Regions from separate parts of the Paenibacillus sp. FSL K6-0276 genome, predicted to be linked through region 1. Evidence: riboswitches for the same ligand, from Rfam matches in the RefSeq annotation. Region 1 holds a riboswitch; the other holds the start of a gene.
What was found. Region 1 has a riboswitch for preQ1 ahead of MHH52_RS06235 (queuosine precursor transporter). Riboswitches for the same ligand answer to the same signal wherever they lie in the genome.

Region 1 (4,142 bases):
TCCAGCTCGGCAAAAATCATTCTCGGCTGGCACTGCTCTATAATAACCTGCAGTTCATTTGCACTCCACTTGGGATCTAAAGGAATGGGAACACAGCCTGCATAAATAGCCCCCAAGAAAACCTCAACAAATTCAATGCGATTCGTAGATAAAATAGCAATTTTGTCATGCCTCAAACCCTTTTGCTGTAGACCATTCGCGATTCTCCGCATCGTTTCTACTAATGTGGCATAGGTATGGCTTGCTTGGTCATGGGTTAAGGCAATGCTGTCGGGCTGTTGTGCTGCATGACGCAGTATAGGAACTACTAGATTCATCCTTGATCACACCTGTTCTTAATTTCTGTGACTACCGATTATGTACACTCTCTTCGATCGGACTGATAGCTTTTAGTTGAAGAGCAATAAAGGCAGCAATGATAGCTTTTATACAATCTCCCGGTAAAAATACAATCGCCCCCACAAGTCCGGCCCAGACTGAGGTGTGCGTGATAAGGGCCATCACAGGCGCTCCTATTAAACTAACCAGAACAACCCCAAAAACAAAGTTAATAGCGATAATCTTCCAGATTTTTAACGAAGACCATACCTTTTCTGTGGCATAACCGATGCAAAATGCGGCAACTGGCATGCTAAAAACATATCCTGCAGAAGGACCCACCAATGCTGATAGACCTCCGCGTCCACCTGACAATAACGGTAAACCTAAAGCGACTAATACGATAAATAAAATCAAACTAAGTGCCCCCGTCTTCTTTCCTAAAAAGCAGCCGGCTAACATGACACCTAAGGTCTGTGCAGTAATCGGTACTGGAATAAAGCCTAATGGAATAGGTGGTATCATGCCTAATGCCCCTATCAATGCAGCAAATAACGCGGCAAATACCATCTCTTTTGTCTTCATCTTCAACCTCCGAATTGCATAGGGATACTATTAGAATTGCTACGATAGCTTATTTTAGCTTTATATTAATTTTATGTACACATTTTTATGGAACGATCAAGCCCTCTTACGACTGGAAAAATCAAACAGCGCGCATCGATTAATGATCGGTACGCGCTGGCTGTATTGTTGTTTTATTCCTTCTTTTGAGCGGATGATGGTGTTCCATCTTCAGCAAAAGTAAAAGTTCGGGCGATATATAAGATAGGTGTGCCTACTGCGGTTAGTAAGAATTTCGCTAGATACGTTGTAAGCAAAATTTCAAGCCACACACTCCAGTTATACATACCAGTAAATGCAATGGTACAGAAGATTAGTGTATCCACAAAGGAGCTAATCATCGTACTGCCGTTGGAACGAACCCACAACTGACTTGAGGTGCTGTAATATTTGCGAATCCAGGAGTACAACCGAACATCAAGGAACTGACTAATGAAGTAAGCAGTAAGACTACCCAACGCTAATCGAGGCATCAGCCCAAAGATCGTCTCCAAAGAAGACTGAGCGATATCGGTCTCTTGCGGCTTAAATACTAGTACCATCTGCATAATGACTGTCGTCATAAGCAAGGTGAAGAAACCAAACCAAACCGCTTTACGTGCTTCTGCTCTTCCATACTTCTCATTAAGCAAATCGCTGGTCATATACAAAGTGACATACATCGTATTTCCTAGTGTCATCACAATATCAAATGGCATAGCAATCGTCTTAGCTACCTGAATGTTAGCAATTACAGTAGCGATACCCACCCAGGCATACATTCCACTTTTGCCGAACAGGCGGTAACAGAGTAGAAAAAAGGAAAAATTGACAATAACAAATAAAACTCCCCACAACAAATTAAACATATTACTTAAACTCCTCCTAGTTTTGTTTACGCGGGATGGTTACGAACCGCGGATTATATTAAGTTTGGAACAAAACATTAATACTCTATCACACTGTCGCCGAACAATCCATCAAAATAGAGAGTTTACGGATTGGGTATTTATACCAATTTTTTTATTAAAAATAAAAGTGTCAGTAATAATTCATCTTTTTCAGAAAAATATGCTCTATAAAACAAAATTTTCACTATTCATCCAGAGGTTAATTCTATAGAATAGAATCCAACACCTATATTCCCGATCCATTTAGTTGATATATTACATAACTATGGAATATATTGCGAGTTGCCACACTCCAGCAGTTGATAGGGGATTTATGATGCATTCCAAAAATGAAATGGGGACTCGCTGTCCATAAAAAGGGGGAGAAATATGTTTCGTTTCAAGCATTCGATCAGTAGCAGATTCACGCGTTTATTGTTTTTAGTTCTATTACTCACGTCTCTTTTGTTAAGTATCAGCTTCTACTTTATCTCCATCAATATCTTCAACAGCTATGTCATGCCACAAATAAACCAAATTCTAACTGCTGCTTCTCAGGACGTATATAAGAATATTAACGTAATGCATGCTCAGCAAGCACTAAAGAAGAGCGAACAAGCAGCCACTAATCTTGAATTCTATTTTCAGGATAAGAGGAAACAGCATGGGGTTGAGACTATTTTTCTGCTCAATCTAAAAGGGAAAGAAGCTGAGGTACTAACCGCAGATCATGATGCAAAATTGCAGCGGGCGGAAATTGTCAAGGTATCGTCTGCAATGCAACAAGCTTCTAAAGGAAAAAGCAGCCTAAGCGATATATACAGGGACGCACATGGCATACATAAGACAGCTTATCTCGGTATTCCCGGAAGTACGATGGTTATCGGAATAAGCAGTGACGTAAGCTTTATTCAAGAAAAACAAAACAGCATTCTGTGGACCAGTGCTGGAATTACACTGCTAACGCTGATCATAGGCCTAACTAGTGCTTGGTTTATGAGTTTGCGTATTACACGTCCAATCTCAAAACTTGCAGCTTATAGTGCCCGACTCGCAGAGGGAGATTTCACAGAGGAATTAACGATTAAAGGCAGTGATGAAGTAGCCCAACTGTCGAAAAGCTTCCAAGCGATGACCCTACGCCTAAAAGAAATGATCGGACATGTACTGGTAACCTCAAATACTGTGGTCGCTGATTCCAACTCCTTAAGGGAACGTGTAGAGGTCTTAAATGAAATGGCAGACCACTCTAGCTCATCTGTTGTAGAAATCGGCAAGGGTAGTACGACCATCGCCAGCAGCGCTCTTGATAACTCGAAAGCTATGGAAGAAATCAATTTAGGCATTCAGCATATAGCCTCAGCAGCAAATGAAGTCACAGAGCAGATCAGTGAAGCTTCCGCTGAGGCTAGCGGTGGTAATGAGATTGCTCAAAGTGCCGTTCTGCAAATGCGCCAGGTTGAACGTGCCTCCCTGCAGTCACTGGATCAATTACAAATTATGAACGAACGTTCAGTAATGATCGGAGAAGTCGTTCATAGTATTACTGAAATTACGAAACAAATCCAAATGCTGTCGCTGAATGCATCGATCGAAGCAGCTCGCGCAGGAGAACATGGACGCGGCTTTGCTGTTGTTGCAGGAGAAGTACGCAGACTATCCGAACAATCTCGTAATGCGAATGAGCAGATCCGCGACTTCTTGCTCGGTCTTCAGGAAGATATGAATCGTTCCGTTACCGAGATGAACCACGTGAATTCTGAGGTAGCCTCCGGTGTTGGCAAGGTGGCAGAAGCGGGCGATGCCTTTAATCACCTGCTGATTCTTATCCAGAGCATCAATCAGAATATTCAATCTGTATCTGCGGCTACCCAGCAAATTTCAGCTAGTACAGAAGAGGTCAGCGCTTCCGTGGAGGAAACCGCACAAATCACTTCAAGGTCCCAAGAAAGTTCGGATACACTATCCGAGAACTCAGATCGCCAGCGTACTGAACTTGAAGGACATTCAGAAACCGTGCAACATCTATATGAGCAAGCTAAGAAGCTTCAGGAAGCTGTGCAACAATTTAAGATCTAAAGATGTGTAATCAAAAAAGCCACCGTTCACACGAAAGTGAGGAGCGGTGGCTTTTTGAATTAGGCACTGCATAGTGCCTATGTATGGTCGTTACATTGGCATAACACTGATGAAGTCCGCCATGTTGATGGCATGCGCAGTTCTCTCTCAGAGTCCGCGCTTCGGTGTTGGCTTGCGCGGTTCTCTTGCTTAGAGTCCGCGCTTCGGTGCGATTTCGGACTCAGATGCCGCTATTACTGGAAAAACTGCCAT
Region 2 (4,142 bases), 1.8 Mb from region 1:
CTGATCTGTATGGTTTACCCGTAAAGCGAGTGAATGAAGTGATGGAGACCCTCCAACTGTTAGACAAGGAAAAAGCTAAGGTGAGTAGCTTGTCCAAAGGTTGGAAGAAGCGCGTCCTAATCGCCAGAGCATTATTACATAAGCCCCAAGTGTTGTTTTTAGATGAGCCTACCAGTGGATTAGATCCAAATTCAGCTTCACTCATTCGTAATCACATCAAGAGAATTCAAGAAGAAGGCACAACCATTGTCTTAACGACACATGATATGCACGAAGCAGAGGAATTAAGCGATAGAGTGGGTATTATGCATGCTGGCGCATTGGTGGCACTCGATGAACCTCATAGACTTAAGTCCATTTATGGTAAACCAGAAATTGAAGTTAAATATCAACTGGATAGGGAAGTTGTTATGGAATCCTGGCTGATAGCGAAAGAATCTACAAAAGATCATATTTATCAGCTAATGTCTACTAATCAAATCTTAAGTATGCACAGTAAAGAGGCTTCACTGGCAGATGTATTCGCTGCCCTGACGGGAAGTGAGTTAAGTTGAGTTATCCATTATGGAAGCTATTTAAGCATGAATGTAAGGATATACTTCGTAATCCAGCGACTGTGATTTTAATTTTTTTACCTATATTTATGGCTAAGGTAATCATCACAGTAGTAGACAAGAGTGGTCTTGATTTCATGCTTCTTTCTACTTGGATATTGTTTGCGCAAGTAATGGTAGGGATAATGATTACCGGCCCAGGATTAATTGAGGAGCGAGAAAGTAAGACTTTTGATGCGCTGTTGATCACACCCTTAAGCAGAGATCAGATCATTGCTGCTAAGGGCGGAGCAGTGCTTGTCTGCTCATTATTTTCTCAAATGATTGTGTTTGTAATAACCAAAGGGATCAGCGATTTATTACCTATGCTTTTGTATATGGTATTTGGTGGAATTATTTTTGTACAAGTCAGAATTATCATTGGATTAAAGGTAAGTTCCTCCAAGAATGGTTCAGCCATCAGCTCCGTATTTATGGTTGTTTTTTTCTTGGTAGCTTCTGTGTACGTCGCTCTTCCGGAATGGACCTATCCGATCTTTACCGTTCTGCCAAGTATTGAAATCGTTGAGAATTTGAACAGTATTCTTAATGGAGAAGGATTATTGCTCGTAGAAAGTCTGCTCTTGCTCTTGTGGATTGTGGTGCTTTCGGTCTGGATTTGGAAGACGGGTAAAGAGTAGAACTTGTCAGGAGCGGGCTCCCATGGTATAGTTCAAGACGCAATATGTTTTAAGAAGAAGTCTGCACGGATTGTGCAGGAGAGGTTCGCGAACTCCCTCTATAAAAAACTAAGAGTATATTAAACGTATAAGCGGATGCTGTCCTTAAACCGGATGCTGCCTTCGTTTCTTCTTAGTAGAGCCAAGTTTTCGAAATCTCGTTCTTCTTTCCATTACCGGCCAAGGCCGAAGGAAAAGAGAGGGGTTTTTTGTCGTGTCAGATGGAAGATTGAAAGAGGAAATGCAAGAAGTCACTTTGCTTGGTAATCAGGGAACACAGTACAAGTTTGGTTATGATCCAGCTATTCTTGAGGTGTTTGATAACAAGCATCCTGGGCGTGATTATTTTGTTAAATTCAACTGCCCTGAGTTCACTAGCTTATGTCCTGTAACAGGACAGCCGGATTTTGCCACACTGTATATTTCGTATATTCCTGAACAGAACATGGTGGAATCCAAATCTTTAAAGCTGTATCTGTTTAGTTTCCGTAACCACGGTGACTTTCATGAGGACTGTGTCAACATTATTATGAATGATCTGATCTCACTGATGGACCCACGTTACATTGAGGTATGGGGCAAGTTTACTCCGCGTGGAGGCATATCGATTGATCCTTATTGCAACTATGGAAGACCGGGTACGAAGTATGAGGCGATGGCGGAGCACCGCTTAATCAATCACGACCTCTATCCGGAAAAAGTGGACAATCGCTAATCCCAACATGTTGATAAGGAGAGATTTAGATGAATAAAAAAGCACTCGTTGTATTCAGCGGCGGACAAGATAGCACGACTTGCCTAGTTTGGGCTTTGAAGCAATTTGAGGAAGTGCAGGTAGTTACCTTCAATTATAATCAACGTCATGCGGCCGAAATCGAAGTTGCAACGGAAATAGCCGCTAAGTTTAATGTAAAACAACATATTCTTGATTTAGGGTTGCTTAACCAGCTTGCGCCGAATGCACTTACCCGTCAGGATATTGATATCGTTGCTGGCGAAGGCGATGAGCTTCCTAGTACGTTTGTGGACGGACGAAATCTGCTGTTTTTATCTTTTGCAGCGATATTGGCGAAGCAGTTGGACTATTCCCATATTGTCACTGGTGTCTGCCAAACGGACTTTAGTGGGTATCCGGACTGCCGTGATGTTTTTGTAAAATCATTGAATGTTACGTTGAATTTATCTATGGACTATGAGTTTGCGATACACACTCCTTTGATGTGGCTGGATAAAAAAGAAACGTGGAAGATGGCCGATGAACTGGGTTATTTTGATTATGTTTGCGAGCACACACTGACCTGTTATAACGGTATTATTGGCAGTGGTTGTGGAACTTGTCCGGCTTGTCTATTACGTCAGCGTGGTCTTGAGCAATATGAGGCGGAGAGAACGGAGGTCGGTTCTTAATGCTTAACGAGGTCTCAGTCTGCAAAATATTTACGTTCGATGCGGCGCATCAATTAATTGGTCACAAAGGGAAATGCAGCAATCTGCACGGACATACTTATAAACTCGAAGTAGTACTTAAGGGCAAACCTGTGGCTGTGGAAGACCATTCTGACGAAGGTTTTGTTATTGATTTCAGCGATATCAAAACGACAGTGCAACAAAGCCTTGTAGATCGAATAGATCACGCTTTTCTTGCTATGGGAAATGAACCTGTGTTAGAAACGTTAACGAATACGGGCTCCAAAGTAGCCTTGTTGTCTTTCCGCACCACAGTTGAGAATATGTCCTCATATATTGCCTTTAAGCTTAAGCAAGCAGGGCTGCCTTTGTACTCTGTAAAGCTATGGGAGACACCAACCTCCTGGGCAGAGGTGCTGGCTGAAGATATCCCTGAAGATGGGCCATCTTACCGGTTGTATGGGGGCTGTGACTGTGAGTAAGATTCCCGTAATTGAAATGTTCGGTCCCACCATTCAAGGTGAAGGTGCGGTAATTGGGGTGAAGACGATGTTTGTCCGCACCTATGGCTGCGATTACCGCTGCGGCTGGTGTGACTCCGCTTTTACCTGGGATGGTACTGCTAAGGATAAGGTTCGAATGATGGAAGCGGTTGAAATCATGAATGAACTATTAGCTTTAGCTGGGGATAATTTCGACTGTGTTACGATTTCAGGCGGTAATCCTACCTTGATTGGTGAAGGAATGGGTACTTTCATTAACCTGCTACATGAGCGAGGAATAAAAGCCGCTATAGAAACTCAGGGCAGTAAATGGCAGGAATGGTTCAATGACGTGGATGTGCTGACCATCAGTCCGAAGCCACCAAGCTCAGGGATGACGACGAATTGGGAGATGCTAGATAACATCATGCGTAGGATGGAGAATCTGGGACGTTCCACGCATAGCTTAAAGGTCGTTGTGTTTGATGATAGGGATTTTGATTATGCAAAAGAGATCCACCAGCGATATCCGGATGTGCAGCTCTTTCTGCAGCCGGGTAATGATGATGTCACGGAAGAGGGTAACATTTCTTCTCGACTTCTGGGAAGGCTGGAGTGGCTGTTTAATAAAGTAATCGAGGACCCAAATATGAATAGAGTGCGTGTACTTCCACAGTTACATGCTTTAATCTGGCATAATAAGCGAGGCAAGTAAAAAAGGTTTGAAATGGAGCGGGTGTCTGCTTAGCAGATACCCGTTTTTTGTTGAGAGGAGTCTTTAAATAGGTAGATAGAATGTCCCATAATCTGGTATGATTTTCATAAAAGTTGTAGGAGGTACCTAATGGGAAATTCAACTGCACTATTAATTATCGATGTTCAAGAAGCTATGTTCTCCTATCCTGATCAAAAGCTGTACGATGAAGAGGATGTAATGGAGAGAATTATTTCCCTTCAGAACAAAGCTAGGCTGGCAGGTA

Region 2: linked by a shared signal. The riboswitch ahead of queF (preQ(1) synthase) and the one ahead of MHH52_RS06235 (queuosine precursor transporter) in region 1 are both predicted to bind preQ1.

The regions. Positions count from the first base shown of each region.
Region 1 is NZ_CP150276.1:1,372,329-1,376,470, reverse strand. Features, by position in the region: gene MHH52_RS06245 (AMP-binding protein) at 1-317, opposite strand, end outside; gene MHH52_RS06240 (biotin transporter BioY) at 349-903, opposite strand; gene MHH52_RS06235 (queuosine precursor transporter) at 1,077-1,790, opposite strand; PreQ1 riboswitch class I at 1,801-1,846, opposite strand; gene MHH52_RS06230 (methyl-accepting chemotaxis protein) at 2,202-3,890, shown strand.
Region 2 is NZ_CP150276.1:3,207,210-3,211,351, reverse strand. Features, by position in the region: gene MHH52_RS15180 (ABC transporter ATP-binding protein) at 1-554, shown strand, start outside; gene MHH52_RS15175 (ABC transporter permease) at 551-1,234, shown strand; PreQ1 riboswitch class I at 1,309-1,352, shown strand; gene queF (preQ(1) synthase) at 1,515-1,988, shown strand; gene queC (7-cyano-7-deazaguanine synthase QueC) at 2,018-2,680, shown strand; gene MHH52_RS15160 (6-carboxytetrahydropterin synthase) at 2,680-3,162, shown strand; gene queE (7-carboxy-7-deazaguanine synthase QueE) at 3,155-3,877, shown strand; gene MHH52_RS15150 (cysteine hydrolase family protein) at 4,007-4,142, shown strand, end outside.